Regions from separate parts of the Kosakonia sp. Marseille-Q7440 genome, predicted to be linked through region 1. Evidence: predicted binding sites of a transcription regulator. Region 1 holds the regulator's gene; each other region holds the start of a gene.

Region 1 (7,555 bases):
TTGCAGCGCATGACGCCAACCTATGCCTCCTCTAATGGTCGTCTTGATATCTGGTGGGATAACCGCTCCGACTTCAATGCCAATGGCGAAAAAGCGCTCTTCCTGGGGGCGATGTACGATCTGGAGAGTTGCAACTTGCCCGGCTTACAAATTGGGGCCTCTTACGCCTACGCCTGGGGCGCAAAACCGGCCGAAATGGCCGTGCCGGATGCGTGGTACAGCGCCGGTTATCGTCTGAAAGAGTCCGCATATAGCCTGGATGCCATCTATACCCTGCAAGAGGGGCGCGCCAAAGGGACGATGTTTAAACTGCACTTTACCCAGTATGACAACCACGCCGCTATCCCGAGCTATGCCGGCGGCTACGGCAACATTTTCCAGGATGAGCGCGACGTGAAATTGATGGTCATCGCGCCGTTTACCCTTTTCTAATTAATTTGTTGCCGGGCATTGGCAACCTTAAGGAACAGAGAATGCATACAGCACGTTTAAGCCTGCTGGCGGGCGCAGTCACAGCGCTGCTTGGCAGCGGCGCGGCACTGGCAAGCCAGAGCACGGTTGACGCCATCAGCCAGTTCAATCTGAACTACGCCGTAAAAGATAACTTTGCCGCACAGCATGGCGTTGATTGTGCGAAGCTCGGCGCAGACTGGGCCTCCTGCAACAAAGCGGTGATCACGCTCACCAACAAAGGCGAGGCAGTGACCGATAACGAGTGGGCTATCTACTTCCACAGTATTCGCCCCGTTCTGCAAGTCGCGAACCCGCAGTTCAAAGTGACCCATATCATGGGCGATCTGCATAAGCTTGAGCCTACCGGGCAATTTACTGGTTTTCCGGCGAATCAGTCCGTTGAGATCCCAATCATTAATGAGTACTGGCAACTCTTTATTACCGATGTGCTGCCGCGCTGGTATGTCACAGGTGAGGAAGCGACGCCAAAAACCATCGCCAATACCAATACGGAAGATCTTGCCCAGTTCGTCACACCGCTTGGCGAGCAATGGCAGCGGACGCCGGACGATAAAAATATCCTGATGACCGCTGAAGCACGCTTTGCGCAAAACAGCGATATCAAAGCGATGAACCTCGCCTCGCTGCGCGGGCAGATTGTGCCGACGCCGCGCGAGGTAAAAATTTACGGTCGGGATATCGATCTCAGCCAGGGGATGAAATTTGACCTTTCAGCGCTGATGCCTGATGCGCAAAATGCCATTAAAGCGCGCTTCGCCATGCTCGGCGTGGAAGAGGGGAGTTATCCGCTACGTACCGAAATTGTGCGTAAAGCGTTCAAGAGTGAGGAGGCGATCAACGGTGCCTATCAGCTGCGTATCAGTGATAAAGAGGCGGTGGTGACCGGTTTTGATCAGAGCGGCGTCTTCTATGGCCTGCAATCCCTGCTTTCGCTTCTCCCCGCGCAGGGGGCGATGACCATCCCCGCTCTGATGGCGAAAGATGCACCGCGCTTCGACTATCGCGGTATTCATCTGGATGTCGGGCGTAATTTCCACAGCAAAGCGGCGGTGCTGCGCCTGCTGGATCAGATGGCAGCCTACAAGCTGAATAAATTCCACTTCCATCTGACGGACGATGAAGGGTGGCGCATTGAAATCCCCGGGCTGCCGGAGCTGACTGAGATTGGCAGCCAGCGCTGCCACGATCTGAGCGAGAAGCAGTGCCTGCTGCCGCAGCTGGGATCCGGGCCGGATCGTGATAACAACGGCAGCGGTTACTTTACCCGCGCCGACTATATCGAGATCCTCAAATATGCCAAAGCGCGGCACATTGAGGTGATCCCGGAGATCGATATGCCCGCCCATGCGCGCGCGGCGGTCATCTCAATGGAGGCGCGTTACCATCGCCTGATAAAAGAGGGTAAAGAGAGCGAGGCGAGCCGTTACCGCCTGCTCGATCCGACGGATACCTCTGTTACCGCTGGCGTACAGTTCTACGATCGCACCGGTTATCTCAATCCTTGCCTGGACTCCTCGCGCAACTTTGTCGATAAGGTGATGGGCGAAATCCAGCAGATGCACAGAGAAGCGGGTCTGCCGCTACACACCTGGCACTTCGGCGGCGATGAAGCGAAAAATATCTACCTGGGGGCTGGCTATACGGATGTGAAAGATCCGCAGCCGGGTAAAGGCATCATCGATCAGAGCAGGCAGGATAAGCCGTGGGCGAAATCGGAGGCCTGCCAGGCGATGATCAAAGCCGGGAAAGTGAGCGACGTTGAGCACCTCTCCAGCTACTTTGGCGCTGAGGTGAGCAAGCTGGTTAAGGCGCACGGCATTGATGTGATGCAGGCGTGGCAGGATGGGCTTAAAGATGCCAAAGACGCCTCTGTTTTTGCCACCAGACATGTGAATGTCAACTTCTGGGATGCGCTCTACTGGGGCGGTTTCGATTCCGTCAATGACTGGGCGAACAAAGGCTTCCGCGTGGTGGTCTCCAACCCGGACTACGTCTATCTCGACTTCCCGAGTGAAGTTCACCCGGATGAAAGCGGCTACTACTGGGGGACGCGTTTCAGCGATGAGCGCAAGATCTTCAGTTTTGCACCGGACAACATGCCGCAAAATGCGGAAACGTCGGTCGACCGTGACGGCAACGCGTTCAGCGCCAAATCAGACAAGCCGTGGCCTGGCGCCTACGGGCTTTCCGCCGAGCTGTGGAGCGAAGTGGTGCGCACGGATGAGCAGATGGAGTATATGATCTATCCGCGTCTGGTCGCCGTCGCTGAGCGGGCATGGCACCGCGCAAGCTGGGAGCTGGATTACCAGGCGGGCCGTGAATACAAAGGCGGCGAGACGCAGTGGGTCGATCAGAAGGCCTTAACGGCAGACTGGCAGCGTTTTGCCAATCTGCTGGGACATCGCGAGCTGGCGAAGCTGGATAAAGCCGGCATCCATTATCGTCTGCCGGTGCCAGGGGCGCGAATTGTTGACGGTGTGCTGGAGGTCAACATCCGCTTCCCGGGGCTGGTGGTCGAGTACTCCCTCGATCGCGGCAAAACATGGCAGCACTATGAAGCGAAATCCCGTCCACAGGTTAAAGGAGAAATTCAGCTGCGCACCTTAAGCCCGGATGGCAGGCGCGTCAGCCGCGTCGATAGCCTGAAAGCCTGATCGCTTTCCTCTCTGAGCGGCGTAACCTTTTAACGCGCCGCTCAGCCGGCAGGCATAAAAAAAGCCAACCTGACGGTTGGCTTTTAACGTTCAGAAGAACTTATTTTGCGTCGTGCGCGTGTTCATCTTCGCGGCAGTCACCTTCGGCGCAGTGGCCGTAAAGGTAGAGACTGTGGTTCGTCAGGCGGATGCCGTGTTGAGCGGCAATTTCGCGCTGGCGCAATTCGATGGAGTCATCACTGAATTCGATAACTTTACCGCAGTCGAGGCAGATAAGGTGATCGTGGTGATGCTGCTGCGTCAGTTCGAAAACAGACTTGCCGCCTTCGAAGTTGTGACGGGTGACAATCCCGGCGTCATCAAACTGGTTCAGCACACGGTACACCGTTGCCAGACCAATCTCTTCACCCATGTCGATCAGACGCTTATAAAGATCTTCCGCACTGACATGATGGTTATCCGGCTCCTGAAGCACTTCCAGAATTTTTAAACGTGGAAGCGTGACTTTCAGGCCGGCCTTCTTTAATGCGGTATTGTTGTCAGTCATGCGGAATCTGTCCTGTTGCTATACGATTCACTTCCTTCTCGGAAGTTATAAGGAATGCACCCGGGCGAATGCGTATCATTATAGAACTGCCATGTATAAATGAAAACTGCAAGCCCTCAAGTAAAGTAAGCTTTTAAAACGTGGTATCGCCGACAACTCCCGGTCGGGCGTACTACGTTAAGCAGCGCTTATTGTACAGGGATGAGTAGGAAAGTTAAAAAAATGTAGCAATTATTTCGATTGCTTTTACCTATTGATACGGCGCAACCAGCAGATTGCGCCATAAAAATCAGGCATTCAGGATTTCATCAAGATGCAGCTCTTCAGAAACCTGCTTCACCCACTTCTGCACGCGCTCGGCGGTCAGTTCTGGCTGACGGTCTTCGTCAATCGCCAGACCTACAAAGTGATCGTCATCAGCCAGGCCTTTTGAAGCTTCGAAATGGTAACCGGCAGTCGGCCAGTGGCCCACAATCGTCGCGCCGCGCGGTTCAATAATGTCGCGAATGGTGCCCAGCGCATCACAGAAGTACTCAGCGTAATCTTCCTGATCGCCGCAGCCGAACAGCGCCACTAACTTACCATTAAAATCAATCTCTTCCAGCGTCGGGAAGAAGTCATCCCAGTCGCACTGCGCTTCACCGTAATACCAGGTCGGAATGCCGAGCAACAGGATGTCATACCCTTCGATATCTTCCTTACTGCTCTTGGCAATGTCATGAACATCGGCGACGTCTTTACCAAGCTGGCTTTGGATCATTTTGGCGATGTTTTCGGTGTTGCCGGTGTCGCTGCCGAAGAAAATGCCTGTAATTGCCATGAGTAAAATAACCTCTTGAATCTTAATGAGTATAGGGGGAGCGCTAAGCCCACAGATAAGGGCAATCATAGCAGAACAGAGAAGAACGCGGAAACTGCTATTGCCGCGGACTGCACTGTATGCCACACGAAAAGGGGAATTTGATGAGGATTCAGAAGAATCGCTATCCGCGCAGGGCTTTAAGCTGCGCCAGCAGCATCTCTTCGATAAGTTCGCTGCGGCTTATCTCACGCGCTTCGGCCAGCTCATTTAAGGCTTCCACCGCTTCCGCATTCAGTTTCAGTTCGACGCGCTTAAGCCCGCGAACCTTATCGCGTTTAAGCTGGTTGCGTTTATTAATGCGCAACTGTTCATCACGCGAGAGCGGGTTGGTCTTCGGCCGTCCCGGGCGACGCTCATTCGCGAACAGATCTAGTGTCGTACGGTCCGTTTGTTCTTTAGCCATGATATGAATACTACGGGAAAACACGCAATCGGGCCGCTGCCCGGGCTGAATAGCGCGCCATCATACATCACCAACATCGGCACGCCAACGACCGGGCGCGTTGAAACGACCGGTCGCCGCCTTTTTAATCAGTTGGCCTTACTCTGCCAGATAACGGCGGATGGCCCGCAGCACCGCATCAGGTTTTTCTGCATGCACCCAGTGCCCGGCACCGGCAATGACATACGCCCGCGCCTGGGGAAACTGCGCCAGCAGCGCATCGCGGTAGGCATCGGTGACATAAGAGGAGTTGCCGCCGCAGACGAAGAGGGCAGGCTTATCCCACGCCGGAATGGTCTCCCAGCCCACAATATTGGCATATTGATCCCACAGCACCGGCACGTTGAAGCGCCACTCACCGTCAACGAAGGATTTCAGTAAAAACTGAACCACGCCCTCTTCATTAAGCTGCTCGCGCATCAGCGCCGCCGCCTGCTGGCGCGACGAAACGCCCGCCTCGCTGACGGCGTTGATAGCGGCAAAGATCTCATCGTGACGGCGCACCTTATAATCCACGGGCGCCATATCAATCGCCACCAGGCGATCGATGCGATCGGGTGCCAGTGAAGTTAGCGCCATCACCGCTTTGCCGCCCATGGAGTGGCCGATAAAGGTCGCTTTTTCAATCTGATGGGCATCAAGCGTATCAAGCAGATCCTGCGCCATCGCCGGATAGTTCATCTCCGGTGAGCGGGGCGACACGCCGTGATTACGCATATCCACCTGCAGCACATCGTGATCCTGCACCAGGTCGCGGGCGAGCACGCCGAGGTTATCGAGGCTGCCGAAAAGGCCGTGAACCAGCACAATCGGGGAATTGTTGTGCGGATGTTGTGCAGTTTGCGCGCGCGTGTTCAATTTCATGGCAAAGTTCTTTTTTTCACTCCAACGGGTTAGGTTATTATGGTGAACATTCTGCCGCCCGGCTGCAAGGCTAAGCATTACTCTGAGTTTTGCCGCCATCCTGGGGTGTACCTATCCGCTGTTGGGATTTCACTTTATAATCCCAATACTTGTATTCAGATTTTATATAGCACTGGATTAAGATGAAAACGATTGAAGTTGATGATGAGCTCTACAGTTACATTGCCAGCCATACCAAGCACATTGGCGAGAGCGCATCCGAGATTTTACGGCGTATGCTGAAGTTCTCCGCCGCATCATCGTCTCCCTCTGCAGCGCCCGCCGCGCCGGTGAAAGAGACACGCGCTGCAAGCGTCGTCGAAGAGGTGAAACCGGCCAACACCACCCGGGATAAGGTCCGTGCTGTTCGCGAGCTTCTGCTCTCGGACGAATACGCCGAGCAGAAAAAAGCGGTCAATCGCTTTCTGCTAATCCTGTCTACACTCTATTCACTCGATGACAAAGGGTTTACGGAATCCACTGAATCTCTGCACGGTCGCACGCGCGTATACTTTGCCGCTGATGAGCGCACCCTGCTGCAGAACGGCAACCAGACCAAGCCGAAGCAAGTGCCGAACACCCCTTACTGGGTCATCACCAACACGAATACGGGCCGTAAATGCAGCATGATTGAACACATCATGCAATCAATGCAGTTCCCGGCGGAGCTGATTGAGAAAGTTTGCGGCACAATTTAATCCTTGCATTAAAAGGACGAAGCAATGGCAAACCATCCGCGCGCGGGCCAACCTGCGCAACAGGGCGATTTGATTAACGTCGCGCAGCTGACTGCGCAGTACTATGTGTTGAAACCGGAAGTTGGCAACGCTGACCATGCGGTGAAATTTGGTACCTCAGGTCACCGTGGTAGCGCATGGCGTCACAGCTTTAACGAGCCGCACATCCTTGCCATTGCGCAGGCGATTGCCGAAGAGCGTGCGAAAAACGGCATCACCGGGCCGTGCTATGTCGGTAAAGACACGCATGCCCTCTCTGAGCCGGCGTTTATCTCCGTGCTGGAAGTGTTGGCTGCCAACGGCGTCGATATCATCGTGCAGGAAAATAACGGCTTTACGCCGACGCCTGCCATCTCTAATGCAATCCTTGTGCACAACAAAAATGGTGGCGCGCAGGCGGATGGTATCGTGATTACGCCGTCCCATAACCCGCCGGAAGATGGCGGCATCAAATACAACCCGCCGAACGGCGGCCCGGCCGACACCAACGTCACCAAAGTGGTGGAAGATCGCGCTAACGCGCTGCTGGCTGACGGTCTGAAAGGCGTGAAACGCATTTCGCTGGATGCGGCGATGGCTTCCGGTCACGTCACTGAAAAAGATCTGGTGCAGCCGTTTATTGAAGGGCTGGCGGAGATCGTCGATATGGCGGCGATCCAGAAAGCGGGCCTGAAGCTGGGCGTCGATCCGCTGGGCGGCTCCGGTATTGAGTACTGGAAACGTATCGCCGAGCACTACAAGCTCGACCTCACCATCGTTAATGATGAAGTGGATCAGACTTTCCGCTTTATGCACCTCGATAAAGATGGCGCGATCCGCATGGATTGCTCCTCCGAGTGTGCGATGGCCGGTCTGCTGGCGCTGCGCGATAAGTTTGACCTGGCCTTCGCCAACGACCCGGATTACGACCGCCACGGCATCGTAACCCCGGCTGGT
Region 2 (7,555 bases), on a different contig from region 1:
TTCCCGAAAGTGACGGCGCAGAAGGTGATTGTCAGCGAAGCGGGGGCGTCGGTCTACTCCGCCTCTGAGCTGGCGGCGCTGGAGTTTCCTGATCTGGATGTCTCCCTGCGCGGCGCGGTGTCGATTGCCCGTCGCTTACAGGATCCGCTGGCCGAGCTGGTGAAGATCGACCCAAAATCTATCGGCGTCGGCCAGTATCAGCATGACGTCAGCCAGAGCCAACTGGCGCGCAAACTCGATGCGGTAGTAGAAGATTGCGTAAACGCCGTCGGTGTCGATCTCAATACCGCCTCCGTGCCGCTGCTGACGCGCGTGGCCGGGTTAACCCGCATGATGGCGCAGAACATTGTTGCCTGGCGCGATGAAAACGGTCAGTTCCAGAACCGCCAACAGTTGTTAAAAGTGAGCCGCCTCGGGCCGAAAGCTTTTGAGCAGTGCGCGGGCTTTTTGCGTATCAATCACGGCGATAACCCGCTCGACGCCTCTACCGTTCACCCGGAAACCTACCCGGTGGTGGAGCGCATTCTGGCAGCGACAGAACAGTCTCTGCGCGATCTGATGGGCAACAGCACTGAGCTGCGCAAACTGAAAGCGTCAGAGTTTACCGATGAGCAGTTCGGCGTGCCGACGGTGACCGACATCATCAAAGAGCTGGAGAAGCCGGGCCGCGATCCGCGTCCGGAGTTCAAAACCGCGACCTTTGCGGAAGGCGTTGAGACCCTCAACGATCTCCAGCCGGGCATGGTGCTGGAAGGTGCGGTGACAAACGTCACCAACTTCGGCGCGTTCGTCGATATCGGCGTCCATCAGGATGGGCTGGTACATATCTCTTCGCTGGCGGATAAGTTCGTTGAAGATCCGCATACGGTGGTGAAAGCGGGCGATATCGTGAAGGTGAAAGTGCTGGAAGTCGATCTGCCACGCAAACGTATCGCTCTCACTATGCGTCTCAATGAGCAGCCGGGTGAAAGCGCGCCGCGCCGCGGTGGCAATGGCAATGACCGTGATAATGGCAACCGCAACGCCGCCCGTCCGGCGAAAGCGCCGCGTGGTCGCGACACGCAGCCTGCCGGCAACAGCGCGATGATGGATGCGCTGGCAGCGGCGATGGGTAAGAAACGCTAATAGAAAAGCCCTCTTCTCCTGAAGAGGGCTTTTTTTCTTCCGCCCGTTATTTTGCCCGTTGCGCTTAGGGTTTTATTTTCCGCTGAAGAGAATAGTCAGTAAATTGAAGCTATTCCGCGCGCCATTAGCGGTTGAGCTAATATTGACGACATTTATTATATTTCGATGTGTTATTAAACGCGGTTGCCAAATATAAATTTATTCTTATTATTCCCACTCGCTATTCACTATTTGATCCTGAAAATTCCGATATAGCAAATATTGCGCTACATCAAAAAGAGCGTAACTTTTTAATTATCCCCGCCGGAAGCGCACGCTTTGGATTGCTGATAGAAACCATTCTCATTATCATCGTACCCACAGACTCACTCCTCCTCTCTTTGATGACCAAACGTACGTCTCAACGACGCATGAGTGATATTGACTCGCAGAAAAGATAAGTAGGCTCTATGCAATTCTCTCCTGATAGCGCGTGGAAAATTCTCGGTTTCTCGCCAGAAATAAGCCCGGCATGGCGGCAGAAACTTTTATCCCTCGGCATGTTGCCCGGCTCCTCTTTTAATGTTGTTCGCGTTGCCCCTTTGGGCGATCCGGTGCATATCGAAACGCGCCGCGTTAATTTAGTGTTAAGAAAAAAAGATCTCGCCTTTCTTAAATTAGAAGTGGTTTCACGTTAATCGCAACGTTTTCGCGGGGTGCGAAATAAAATGAAAAAAATGACCATTGGCTTAATTGGCAACCCCAATTCAGGCAAGACGACATTATTCAATCAGTTAACCGGTGCCCGCCAGCGCGTCGGTAACTGGGCCGGGGTCACCGTTGAACGCAAAGAGGGGCTCTTTACCACCACCGACCACCAGGTCACACTGGTTGATCTGCCCGGCACTTACTCGCTAACCACCATCTCCGCGCAAACCTCTCTCGATGAGCAGATTGCCTGCCACTACATTCTGAACGGCGATGCCGATCTGCTGATAAACGTAGTGGATGCCTCTAACCTTGAGCGCAACCTCTACCTGACGTTGCAGTTGCTGGAGCTTGGCGTGCCCTGCATTATTGCCCTCAACATGCTGGATATCGCCGAAAAGCAGAAGCTGCGAATTGATATCGATGCGCTCGCCAGCCGCCTTGGCTGCCCGGTGATCCCGCTGGTCTCCACGCGCGGGCGCGGGATCGAGGCGCTGAAACTCGCCATCGATCGCCACCGTGCCAATGACAATGTCGAACTGGTGCACTACGCGCTGCCGCTGGCGCGCGAGGCAGATACGTTGGCCGGGCAGATGCGCGACGCGCTTCCCTGGCAGCAGCGCCGCTGGATGGGCTTGCAGATGCTGGAAGGGGACATCTATAGCCGCGCCAATGCCGATATTTCCGACAGCCAGCTTAACGCCGCGCTTTCGCGCTTGCAGGCGGAGATGGACGATCCGGCGCTGCATATCGCCGATGCGCGTTACCAGGCCATCGCCGCGATTTGCGATACCGTCAGCAATACGCTGACCGCTGAGCCAAGCCGTTTCACCGCCGCCGTTGACCGCATCATTCTCAACCGCTTTCTCGGCTTACCGATCTTCCTGTTTGTCATGTACCTGATGTTCCTCTTCGCCATCAATATTGGCGGGGCGTTCTCACCCATTTTTGATGCCGGTTCGGTGGCGATCTTTATCCACGGTATTCAGTGGCTCGGGTTTACGCTGCACTTCCCGGAGTGGCTAACGGTCTTCCTCGCCCAGGGGCTGGGCGGCGGTGTGAATACCGTGCTGCCGCTGGTGCCGCAACTGGGGATGATGTACCTGTTTATGTCCTTTCTTGAGGACTCCGGCTATATGGCGCGCGCCGCGTTTGTGATGGACCGCCTGATGCAGTCGCTTGGTCTGCCGGGCAAATCCTTTGTACCGCTGATTGTCGGCTTCGGCTGCAACGTGCCGTCGGTGATGGGCGCGCGTACGCTTGATGCGCCGCGTGAGCGGCTGATTACCATCATGATGGCGCCGTTTATGTCCTGCGGCGCGCGGCTGGCGATTTTTGCCGTCTTTGCCGCCGCCTTTTTCGGCCAGCAGGGTGCGGTGGCGGTCTTCTCGCTCTATCTGCTGGGCGTGGTAATGGCAATCCTCACCGGGCTGATGCTGAAATACACGCTGCTGCGCGGTGAAGCATCGCCGTTTGTGATGGAGCTGCCGGTCTACCATGTTCCGCATCTGAAAAGCCTGCTGCTGCAAACCTGGCAGCGGCTGAAAGGCTTTGTTATCCGCGCCGGGAAAGTGATCATTATCGTCAGCATTTTCCTCAGCGCGATGAACAGCTTCTCGCTGAATGGCCGCACGGTGCATAACATCAACGACTCCGCGCTGGCCTCTATCAGCCGCGTCTTTACCCCGCTGTTAGAGCCGATTGGCGTGCAGGGCGATCACTGGCAGGCAACGGTCGGGCTGGTCACCGGCGCGATGGCAAAAGAGGTGGTCGTCGGCACGCTCAACACGCTCTACACCGCGGAAAATATTGAGCAGGAGGCTTTTAACCCGGCGACATTCAGCCTGAGCGATGAACTGATCGCCGCGCTGGAAGAGACCGGCAGCTCCATCAAAGAGACCTTCAGCCTGAGCGTGCTTGCTAACCCGATCGAAGCCAGCAAGGGCGACGGCGAGATGGCGACCGGCACCATGGGGGTGATGAGCCAGAAGTTCGGCAGCGCGGCTGCGGCCTACAGCTACCTGATTTTTGTTCTGCTCTATGTGCCATGCATTACCGCAATGGGCGCGATTGCCCGCGAAGCCAGCCGCGGCTGGATGGGCTTCTCGGTGCTATGGGGGCTGAATATCGCCTACTCGCTCTCCACGCTCTTCTATCAAACCGTCACTTTCCATCAGCATCCGCTCTACAGCCTGACCTGCATGCTGGCGGTGGTGGTGTTTAACGTGCTGGTGATTAGCGTGTTGCGCCGGGCGCGCAGCCGCGTGAATGTTAATCTGCTGGCTACGCGCAGAACGGTAGCCAGCTGCTGCGACAGCCCGGCAAGCGACTGTCATTAAGGAGTCACGTAATGGCATCGCTTATTGAGGTACGCGATCTGCTGGCGTTGCAGGGGCGGATGGAGGCAAGCCAGCTCAGCCTCGCCCTGCATACACCGAGGGCGCTGATCGACGCCATGCTGGCGCGGCTGGAAGCAATGGGGCGCGCGGTGCGTGTTGAAGAGGAGGCGAGCGGTTGCCTGTCCGGCAGTTGCAAAGCGTGCCCGGAAGGCAAATCTGCCTGTTCGCGCGAGTGGTGGATGCTGCGCTAACCGATTCAATACCATAAAAAAACCCGCCTTTCGGCGGGTTTTGTCTCTCTTGCGTAAGCGGATTACAGTTTCGGCCCGGCGCTGACCAGCGCGGCACCCGCAGGCGTATCGGTATACTTCTCGAAGTTCTCGATAAAGAGTTTCGCCAGTTGCGTGGCTTTCTCCTGCCACTGCTCCGGCGACGCGTAGGTTCCGCGCGGATCGAGAATACGGCTCTCAACGCCCGGCAGCGAGGTCGGGATCGCCAGGTCAAACATCGGCAGGGTAAAGGTTTCGGCATCGTCCAGCGAACCATTAAGAATGGCGTCGATAATCGCGCGCGTATCCTTAATGGAGATACGTTTGCCGGTGCCGTTCCAGCCGGTATTCACCAGGTAGGCCTGCGCCCCGGAGGCCTGCATGCGTTTTACCAGCACTTCGGCATACTGCGTCGGGTGCAGCGACAGGAAGGCTGCGCCGAAGCAGGCGGAGAAGGTTGGCGTCGGCTCGGTAACGCCGCGCTCGGTGCCAGCCAGTTTAGCGGTAAAGCCGGAGAGGAAGTGATACTGCGTCTGGCTGGCAGTCAGGCGCGACACCGGTGGCAGAACACCGAACGCATCCGCCGTCAGGAAGATCACTTTGGTGGCGTGACCCGCTTTCGAGACCGGTTTAACAATATTCTGGATATGGTAAATCGGGTAGGAGACGCGGGTGTTCTCGGTTTTCGACGCATCATCGAAGTCGATGCTGCCATCGGCGCGCACGCTGACGTTTTCCAGCAGCGCATCGCGGCGAATAGCATGGAAAATATCAGGTTCTGCCTCTTCGGAGAGACGAATGGTTTTCGCGTAGCAGCCGCCTTCAAAGTTGAAGACGCCATCGTCGTCCCAGCCGTGCTCATCGTCGCCAATCAGGCGGCGTTTCGGATCGGTGGAGAGGGTAGTTTTGCCGGTGCCGGAGAGACCAAAGAAGACGGCAACATCGCCTTTCTCGCCGACGTTTGCCGAGCAGTGCATCGACGCAATCCCTTGCAGCGGCAGCAGGTAGTTCATGATCGAGAACATCCCTTTCTTCATCTCACCGCCGTACCACGTCCCGCCAATCAGTTGGATGCGTTCGGTCAGGTTGAAGGTAACAAAGTTCTCTGAGTTGAGGCCCTGCTCTTTCCACTGCGGGTTGGTGCACTTCGCGCCGTTCATCACGATAAAGTCCGGCGTGAACTCTGCCAGCTCTTCGTCGCTCGGGCGAATAAACATGTTTTTGACGAAATGCGCCTGCCAGGCAACTTCCGTAATAAAGCGTACCGCGAGGCGGGTGTCCGGGTTGGCGCCGCAGAAGGCATCGACAATAAAGAGACGCTTGCCGGAGAGCTGTTCGGTGACAAGGCCTTTCAGATGCTGCCACACTTCCGGCGAGAGCGGCTTGTTGTCGTTCTTGCCTTTGCCTTTATCAGACCACCAGACGGTGTCGCGCGTGGTGTCATCGCGAACAATGTACTTATCCTTCGGCGAGCGGCCGGTAAAGATGCCGGTATCGACGGCAACCGCGCCGGAGGTGGTCAATACGCCGCGCTCATACCCTTCCAGGTCCGGACGAAGTTCCTCTTGATACAGCGTTTCGTAATCGGGGTTGTAAACGACATCCTGAACATCGTTGATTCCATAAGCCTTGAGATCTTGCGGGGTTAAACTCTTAACACGCATGTCACTGCTCCTTAGCCAAAATGTACTGCCTGAAAGTGTAGGGGTGATTCTTTGCCGCAACCGGGACGAGGTTCATAGATTTACCTGGCTCAAAGCCCAGTCTGACGAAAACGCTGTGATTGAGGTCACTTAACGGCACGGATTATGCCAAAATTTATTACATTCATCGGGGAAATGTTCTTAAAACGGCGCGGGACGGCATTTTTAACCTTTGCTTTGTGACTGTAATCGCTTTCATGAAAGAGAATTACGTAACACTTACAGGCAGGATTTTAACGGAAACGTGATCGGCGAGACAAAAACGCCGCCCTGAAGGCGGCGATTAATAACTGCTATCAATGAACCTGGGGGTCAGCAGGGGAGGCGTTATTGCGGATTTCCGCAATATCCATCGCATTGAAGAGGTAGTGGTTGCCGCAATAATCGCAGTGCATATCGATTTCGCCCTCTTCGGCGAGGATGCTGTCCACTTCTTCATCCGGCAGGGTTTTCAGCGCGCCTGCGCAACGCTCGCGCGAGCAGGTGCACTTGAACTCAACATCCTGCGGATCGTAAAGGGTGACCTCTTCTTCATGATAGAGACGCCACAGCACTTCATTCGCCGGCAGGGTAAAGAGCTCTTCCGCTTTGACGGTTTCCGTCAGTACGGCCAGGTGCTCAAAGTCTTCCGCCTGGGTATCCTGCGCGGGCAGCACCTGCAGCAGCATACCGCCTGCCGCCGGCTGGCCTTCGACATCACCGGTGCGAATGAACAAGCGCGTCGGCAGCTGTTCAGAGCGCTGGAAGTAATCTTCCAGGCATTCGGCCAGCGTTTCACCTTCGAGGCCAACTACGCCCTGGTAGCGCTCGCCCTCTTCCGGCGTAATGGTAATCACCAGATAACCGTTACCCACCAGCGTTTTCAGGCTTGCATCGTCCGCGATCTCGCCCTGTACGCGCGCAACGCCGCGCATCTGCTGACGGTTGTTGCCGTTGATTACCGCAAGGCTCATCGGGCCATCGCCCTGCACCTGAACGGTAATGTCGCCAGCAAACTTCAGCGTTGCGGTCAGCAGGCTGGTGGCAACCAGTAACTCGCCGAGCAGGTTTTTCACCGGCAGCGGGTAGTTGTGGTTTTCCAGCACCTCTTTCCAGGTGTTGGAGACGGTTACCAGCTCGCCGCGCACGGCGTAGTTTTCAAAAAGGTAGCGGTGTAATTGGTCTTGATTGGCCATGTTTTTCTCTCTTGCGGGTGCGCGTTACTCGCTGCCACCGGATTTAAATTTCATCAGATCGCGGCGCTCCTTCTTATCCGGGCGGCGATCGGGGTGCGGCATGGTCAGCGCATTGAGCTTGCGGGCCTGCGCCATTTTTTCGCGTTTCTCAATGCTCTCGGCCGTCTCTTCATACAGTTCAACGGCTTCGCTTGCCGGACGGCGCTGATCGGTAATCCTTTTTACGATCACGGTTCGCTCATCATTGCCCTGACGCA
Region 3 (7,555 bases), 360 kb from region 1:
TACCAAACAGCGCTGAGAAGAGGGCGTTAACGGCGCTGATCAGCGCAATAAAGCCAATCAGCATCGCCAGAATAATCATCGCCACTTTGAAACCGGCAAGAATGTATTCACCGAGCATCTCAAAGAAGCTTTGCGATTCATGCAGCTTCTCGAGCTTGATCTCCGCCTCTTCCTGCCCGCGCGATGGGTTAATCACCGACAGAATGATAAAAGTGCTGAACATATTGAGCAGCAGCGCTGCGACCACATATTTGGCGTCGAGCATTGTCATATAGGCACCGACAATCGACAGCGATACCGTCGACATCGCCGTCGCCGCCATGGTGAACATCCGGCGTGAGGAGAGATCCGCCAGAATGCCTTTATAAGCAATAAAGTTCTCCGACTGGCCAAGGATAAGCGAACTAACGGCGTTGAAGGACTCGAGTTTGCCCATGCCATTAAGCTTCGAGAGCAGTGTTCCAATCAGGCGAATAAAGATCGGCAGAATACGCCAGTGCTGCAAAATGCCAATCAACGCGGAGATAAAGACGATAGGGCAGAGGACGCCGAGGAAGATAAACGCCAGCCCTTTTTCGCTCATGCCGCCAAAGACAAAACCGGTACCTTCGGCGGCAAATTTCAGCAGCACCTCAAAGAAGCCGGAGACATATTTAATCAGCGTTAACCCGCTCTGGGCATGTAAAAAGAACCAGGCCAGCGCCAGTTCGATCACAATCAGTTGCAGGATGAAACGAAACGGAATGCGCTTGCGGTCAAAACTCACCAGCCAGGCCAGCGCGAGGATCACCACCAGCGCCAGCAGAAAATGTAGAAAATTGAGCATAGTTTGGGCGTAGCCAGGTAAACGAAACGGGCGTTTATTTAGCCACAGGCGTGCGGGGCGGTAAACAGAAAGATAATGCTTCGTTAGCTAACTTTTTGCTGCTTTTCAACGGCTTCTGCATAAAGCGAACGAGGGAATCATTAGCCTGCTAGCCGGTTACATCCGGTTATCATTCTCAACATATTTTTCGCTTGAGTTTCTTCTTGGCGTAATGATAATCACTATCAATGCAATTTACCTTTCTTTGCAACCATTGACGGTGCATAACACAAAGGCGGTTCTATGTTTGTCCCATTCCTTATTATGTTGCGTGAAGGCCTGGAAGCGGCGCTGATTGTAAGCCTGATTGCCAGTTATCTGAAACGCACCCAACGCGGACGCTGGATCAGCGTGATGTGGGTCGGCGTTTTTCTCGCCGCCGCGCTCTGTCTGGGGCTTGGCATCGCCATTAATGAAACCACCGGCGAGTTCCCGCAAAGAGAGCAGGAACTGTTTGAGGGAATCGTCGCGGCGATTGCGGTAGTGATCCTCACATGGATGGTGTTCTGGATGCGCCGCGTGTCGCGCAACGTCAAAGTGCAGCTGGAGCAGGCCGTTGATACCGCGCTGGCGCGCAGCAATAACCACGGCTGGGCGCTGATCCTGATGGTCTTTTTCGCCGTCGCCCGTGAAGGGCTGGAGTCGGTCTTCTTCCTGCTGGCAGCGTTTCAACAAGATGTCGGCATCTGGCCGCCGCTTGGCGCCGTGCTCGGTCTTGCCACCGCCGTGGTGCTCGGTTTTCTGCTCTACTGGGGCGGCGTACGTCTCAATCTCGGCGCGTTTTTCAAATGGACCAGCCTGTTTATTCTTTTTGTCGCCGCTGGTCTTGCCGCAGGTGCAATCCGCGCTTTCCACGAAGCGGGCTTGTGGAACCATTTCCAGGATGTGGCCTTTGATTTAAGTAACGTACTGACCACCCATTCGCTGACCGGCACGCTGCTGGAGGGCATTTTTGGTTACCAGGAGACCCCAAGCGTCAGCGAAGTGGCGGTCTACTTCCTCTATTTAATCCCGGCGCTGGTGCTGTTTGTCATGCCGCCGCGTGCCGGTGCGCAGCCCTCCCGCGCTGCGCCGTAAGCCTCTATAACGATTCTTAGTTACAACACACTTATTAAAGGGAAGGGTCATGGCAATTCTTTTTCGACGTAGCGCAGTACAAATCGGGGTCGCCGCGCTGATGGCGTGCGCGTTCGGGGCACAGGCAGCGGATGTGCCGCAGGTAAAAGTGACGGTGACGGATAAGCAGTGCGAACCGATGAACCTGACGGTCAACGCCGGTAAAACGCAGTTTGTGATCCTCAACCACAGCCAGAAAGCGCTGGAGTGGGAGATCCTTAAAGGCGTGATGGTGGTTGAGGAGCGCGAAAACATCGCGCCGGGCTTTAGCCAGAAGCTTACTGCCAACCTGCAACCGGGCGAATATGAGATGACCTGCGGTCTGTTAACCAACCCGAAAGGGAAATTAGTGGTCAAAGGTGAAGCGACGGCTGACGCGGCGAAAGGCGATGCACTGCTGAGCCTTGGCGAGGCGATCACCGCCTATAAAGCCTATGTCGTTGGCGAAACCGCGCAGTTGGTCTCCGGCACTAAAGCCTTTACCGATGCGGTGAAAGCGGGCGATATCGAAAAAGCGAAAGCGCTCTACGCGCCGACGCGCCAGCACTACGAGCGCATTGAGCCGATTGCTGAGCTCTTCTCCGATCTTGATGGCAGCATCGATGCCCGTGAAGATGATTACGAGCAGAAAGCCGCCGACCCGAAATTCACCGGTTTCCACCGCCTTGAGAAGGCGCTGTTTGGCGACAACAGCGTCAAAGACATGGCGAGCTATGCCGATAAGCTCAATCATGATGTGCTTGAACTGCAAACCCGCATCAACGAGCTGGCTTTCCCGCCGTCAAAAGTGGTGGGTGGCGCAGCCGGGCTGATTGAAGAGGTGGCTGCGAGCAAAATCAGCGGTGAAGAGGATCGTTACAGCCATACCGACCTGTGGGATTTCCAGGCCAATATCGAAGGCGCGCAGAAGATTGTCGACCTGCTGCGTCCGCAGCTGCAAAAAGAGAACAGCGCGCTGCTTGCAAAAGTGGATGCCAACTTCAAGAAAGTGAATACCATTTTAGCGAAGTACCGCACCAAAACGGGCTTTGAGACCTATGACAAGCTGACCGATGCCGATCGTAATGCGCTGAAGGGGCCAATCACCACCCTGGCGGAAGATCTGGCGCAGCTGCGCGGCGTACTTGGACTGGATTAATAATGAAGCAGCATGAAGAAAACGACGTCAGCGAACCTTCGCGGCGTCGGTTGTTAAAAGGGATGGGCGCGCTGGGTGGCGCGCTTGCTCTCGCTGGCGGTTGTCCGGTCGCGCATGCGGCAAAACCACAAAGCGCGCCGGGAACGCTCTCGCCCGACTCGCGTATGGAAAAGCAGCCGTTTTACGGCGATCACCAGGCGGGCATCTTAACGCCGCAGCAGGCCTCGATGATGCTGGTGGCATTTGATGTGCTGGCGGCGGATAAAGCGGATCTTATCCGCCTGTTTCGCCTGCTCACCGATCGTATTGCTTTCCTGACGGCGGGCGGCCCGGCGCCGGAGACACCAAACCCGCGACTGCCGCCGATGGATTCAGGCATTCTCGGGCCGTTTATCGCGCCGGATAACCTGACCATGACGGTCTCTGTCGGGTCTGCGCTGTTTGATGAACGATTCGGTCTTGCGGCGCAGAAACCGAAGAAGCTGCAGAAGATGATGCGTTTTCCTAACGACTCGCTCGATGCCGCGCTCTGCCATGGCGATCTGCTGCTGCAGATCTGCGCCAACACGCAGGACACGGTGATCCACGCCTTGCGCGATGTGATCAAGCACACGCCGGATCTGCTCAGCGTGCGCTGGAAGCGGGAAGGGTTTATCTCCGATCACGCCGCGCGCAGCCGCGGGAAAGAGACGCCGGTAAACCTGCTCGGCTTTAAAGATGGCACCGCGAACCCCGACAGCAGCAATGCGCCGCTGATGGATGAGATCGTCTGGGTGACCGGCGATCAGGGAGAGCCAGCATGGGCAGTAGGCGGCAGCTATCAGGCGGTGCGCATTATCCAGTTCCACGTTGAGTTCTGGGATCGCACGCCGCTGAAAGAGCAGCAGACTATTTTCGGGCGCGATAAACAGGGCGGTGCGCCGCTCGGCATGCAGCATGAGCACGATGTGCCCGATTACGCCAGCGATCCCGAGGGCAAGGTTATCGCCCTCGACAGCCATATCCGCCTGGCGAACCCGCGGACGAAAGAGACGCAGGCGAATCTGATGATGCGCCGGGGCTACAGTTACTCTCTCGGTGTCACCAACTCTGGCCAGCTGGATATGGGCCTGCTGTTTGTCTGTTACCAGCACGATCTGGAGAAAGGCTTCCTGACCGTGCAAAAAAGGCTCAATGGCGAAGCGCTGGAGGAGTATATCCGGCCCATCGGCGGCGGTTTCTTCTTCGCCTTACCCGGCGTGAAGTCAACGCAGGGCTATCTTGCCCAGTCTCTTCTCGAAGCGTGAAGATCCTATCCTGCCCGTCCGGGCAGGATATTCTGTTATCTGTAGCAATTTGACATACTTTTTCTGCCATCCACGCATAATTTTAATGTATTAGAAAGTATCTGTTATATTTCTGTAATATTCATCGAAGAGACTCTGTGGAACGACGCAGAGTGCGTAGCTGTTAATGTTTGGTAAAAACATTGTTGCATTGATGCTACGCTTTAGATGAGCAGTTCATTCGGTTATCCCTGCGGTGATGAAGTCTTCTGGAGATCGCGGATGGTAAAGTGCTGTAGTGGACAGACAAAACGACCTCGCAAAACCCGGCCCGGGGAGCACACCTCCGGCAACGACTTTTTCACCCCTGATTTCTCCTCCTCCTGTTTTTTAACTCCTTCTGACGATGTGGCAGACGGTTTTGCTGTTCGTTGCGCCACGTCATTTTCAAAGGCAAGCCATGGCTTACAAGGAAGCCAACCCTCAGACGTTCGTGCGCATAATCGCGTCGATTTCGATGCGTGTGATGTAAACCAACAACTCAAGGTGCTATCCATGGGAAGACAGAAAGCAGTGATCAAAGCTCGTCGTGAAGCGAAACGCGTGCTGAGACGTGATTCACGTAGCCATAAACAGCGTGAAGAAGAGTCGGTCACCTCGCTTGTGCAGATGAGTGGTGTAGAAGCAATTGGCATGGCGCGGGATTGCCGTGATAACTCTCCGATTGCTGCCCGCAATGAGGCTCAGGCGCATTATTTACATGCGATTGAGACTAAGCAGTTGATTTTCGCCACTGGCGAAGCGGGTTGTGGGAAAACGTGGATTAGCGCGGCGAAAGCTGCAGAGGCTCTGATCCATAAGGATGTGGAGCGGATTATCGTGACCCGGCCGGTCCTGCAAGCTGATGAAGATCTCGGCTTCTTACCCGGCGATATCTCGGAGAAGTTCGCACCCTATTTCCGGCCCGTCTATGACGTGCTGCTGAAACGTCTTGGTGCGTCCTTTATGCAATACTGCCTGCGCCCGGAAATTGGCAAGGTGGAGATCGCGCCGTTCGCCTATATGCGCGGACGTACGTTTGAAAATGCGGTGGTCATTCTTGACGAGGCCCAGAACGTCACCGCTGCGCAAATGAAGATGTTTTTGACGCGCCTCGGGGAAAACGTGACCGTGATTGTCAACGGCGATATCACCCAGTGCGATCTGCCCTCCGGTGTCAAATCGGGGCTGAGCGATGCACTGGCACGTTTTGAAGAGGACGAGATGATTGGTGTGGTGCGCTTTAATAAAGACGACTGCGTACGCTCCGCCCTCTGCCAGCGCACGTTGAAAGCCTACGATTAAACGGCGCGCAAGATACAGTTAGCGTTAAAACCCGGGAAACCGGGTTTTATTTTTTGTGGGGCAGGGGATTTGCGGCTCTGTCAGGCACGATTGCGTAGGCCTGATAAGGCGTAGCCGCTATCAGGCATTTGGACATGGCTCGGTGTTGGCCCAGGCGCGTAGGCCTGATAAGGCGTAGCCGCCATCAGGCATTTGGAAGTGGCCCGGTGTTGGCCCAGGCACGTAGGCCTGATAAGGCGTAGCCGCCATCAGGCATTGGCTCCGGTGTCGACGCGTGCACCGGGGGGGATTGACTCGCTTCGCTCGCCCTTCGGGCAGCCCATTCGCTGCGCTCGTGGTCTGTCCAACGGGCTGTCGCCCATTGTCGAACCCCGGTCGGGGATTCTCATCCCCCCTGTTCGGGGAATATAAAAGAAAAAAGCCCGTACTTTCGTACAGGCTCTCATCTTAAATAATGGCGGTGAGGGGGGGATTGACTCGCTTTGCTCGCCCTTCGGGCAGCCCACTCACTGCGTTCGTGGTCTGTCCAACGGGCTGTCGCCCGTTGTCGAACCCCGGTCGGGGGTTCTCATCCCCCCTGGCGCGGAGGTACATGCGAAAAAAAAGCCCGCATTTTCATGCGAGCTCTTCTTCGAAGAATGGCGGTGAGGGGGGGATTCGAACCCCCGATACGTTGCCGTATACACACTTTCCAGGCGTGCTCCTTCAGCCACTCGGACACCTCACCACATTGTATTGTCACCCGCCATACAGGAGGGCAACGGGGCGCTACTATAGGGAGTTGCGCTGAAGCGGTCAAGCAGATTTTCAGCCGTGATGATTGTTCGCTTAAGGTGTGAGCAACGGCGTGGATTGATGGTGGGAATGCCGGGATTTGCAGGGATAAAAATGCCGGATGGCGCTCACGCTTATCCGGCCTACGGAACGGCGCTGGTTTGATGGTTGGGAAGGCAAAATTACGTAGGCCTGATAAGGCCAAGCCGCCATCAGGCATTTGGACACGGCACGAAAGTTGGCCGAGACGCGTAGGCCTGATAAGGCGAAGCCGCCATCAGGCATTTGGACATGGCTCGGTGTTGGCCCAGACGCGTAGGCCTGATAAGGCGAAGCCGCCATCAGGCATTTGGACACGGCTCGGTGTTGGCCCAGGCACGTAGGCCTGATAAGGCGAAGCCGCCATCAGGCACTGGCTCCGGTATCAACGCGTGCACCGGGGGGGATTGACTCACTTCGCTCGCCCTGCGGGCAGCCCACTCACTGCGTTCGCGGTCTGTCCAACGCGCTGTCGCCCGTTGTCGAACCCCGGTCGGGGGTTCTCATCCCCCCTGGCGCGGAGGTACATGCGAAAAAAAAGCCCGCATTTTCATGCGAGCTCTTCTTCGAAGAATGGCGGTGAGGGGGGGATTCGAACCCCCGATACGTTGCCGTATACACACTTTCCAGGCGTGCTCCTTCAGCCACTCGGACACCTCACCACATTGTTGTCCCGATGTCGTCGGGACGGGCGCTAATGTAGGGAAAACCCGTAACCGCGTCAATCTACTTTTGCAATAAATTAGTGCGTTTAGACAAACTTCAAACAACCTGCTTCTTAAACGTTCTGAAAACGCTTTTTTTCTCGCCTTACGACTTAACCCGCGCGCTGGAGAGGATATTTGTTATGCTTATCAGCCGCATAAAAATGCCTCACCGACAACAGAGAACGGAGTGCCGATGGAGATCCTCTTTTATCACCCCTCATTTGATAACGCCTTTTGGGTGAATGCCCTGCACAAAGCGCTGCCGGATGCCAACATCCGCGTCTGGACACCGGGCGATAACGCCCCC

Evidence for each region. Region 1 encodes Fur, which represses iron uptake genes when iron is present. Its sites were predicted from a motif close to ATAATAATGAGAACNACTATCAA; they were not measured.
Region 2: feoA (ferrous iron transporter A) is a predicted target of Fur. The motif match lies at 1,455-1,477, and genes of this name have one in related genera.
Region 3: efeU (iron uptake transporter permease EfeU) is a predicted target of Fur. The motif match lies at 1,032-1,054, and genes of this name have one in related genera.

The regions. Positions count from the first base shown of each region.
Region 1 covers NZ_CBCPLT010000001.1:1,170,526-1,178,080, forward strand. Annotated here, with positions in the region: gene chiP (chitoporin ChiP) at 1-432, shown strand, start outside; gene ACWPW2_RS05290 (beta-N-acetylhexosaminidase) at 474-3,128, shown strand; gene fur (ferric iron uptake transcriptional regulator) at 3,229-3,675, opposite strand; gene fldA (flavodoxin FldA) at 3,965-4,495, opposite strand; gene ybfE (LexA regulated protein) at 4,659-4,940, opposite strand; gene ybfF (esterase) at 5,079-5,843, opposite strand; gene seqA (replication initiation negative regulator SeqA) at 6,026-6,580, shown strand; gene pgm (phosphoglucomutase (alpha-D-glucose-1,6-bisphosphate-dependent)) at 6,605-7,555, shown strand, end outside.
Region 2 covers NZ_CBCPLT010000002.1:499,539-507,093, forward strand. Annotated here, with positions in the region: gene ACWPW2_RS16175 (Tex family protein) at 1-1,125, shown strand, start outside; gene feoA (ferrous iron transporter A) at 1,575-1,802, shown strand; gene feoB (Fe(2+) transporter permease subunit FeoB) at 1,833-4,151, shown strand; gene feoC ([Fe-S]-dependent transcriptional repressor FeoC) at 4,163-4,402, shown strand; gene pckA (phosphoenolpyruvate carboxykinase (ATP)) at 4,465-6,084, opposite strand; gene hslO (Hsp33 family molecular chaperone HslO) at 6,420-7,298, opposite strand; gene hslR (ribosome-associated heat shock protein Hsp15) at 7,323-7,555, opposite strand, start outside.
Region 3 covers NZ_CBCPLT010000001.1:1,534,630-1,542,184, forward strand. Annotated here, with positions in the region: gene ACWPW2_RS06945 (NupC/NupG family nucleoside CNT transporter) at 1-826, opposite strand, end outside; gene efeU (iron uptake transporter permease EfeU) at 1,109-1,942, shown strand; gene efeO (iron uptake system protein EfeO) at 1,992-3,119, shown strand; gene efeB (iron uptake transporter deferrochelatase/peroxidase subunit) at 3,122-4,405, shown strand; gene phoH (phosphate starvation-inducible protein PhoH) at 4,940-5,728, shown strand; RNA gene ACWPW2_RS06970 (RtT sRNA) at 6,184-6,321, opposite strand; tRNA gene ACWPW2_RS06975 (tRNA-Ser) at 6,368-6,455, opposite strand; tRNA gene ACWPW2_RS06980 (tRNA-Ser) at 7,116-7,203, opposite strand; gene ghrA (glyoxylate/hydroxypyruvate reductase GhrA) at 7,442-7,555, shown strand, end outside.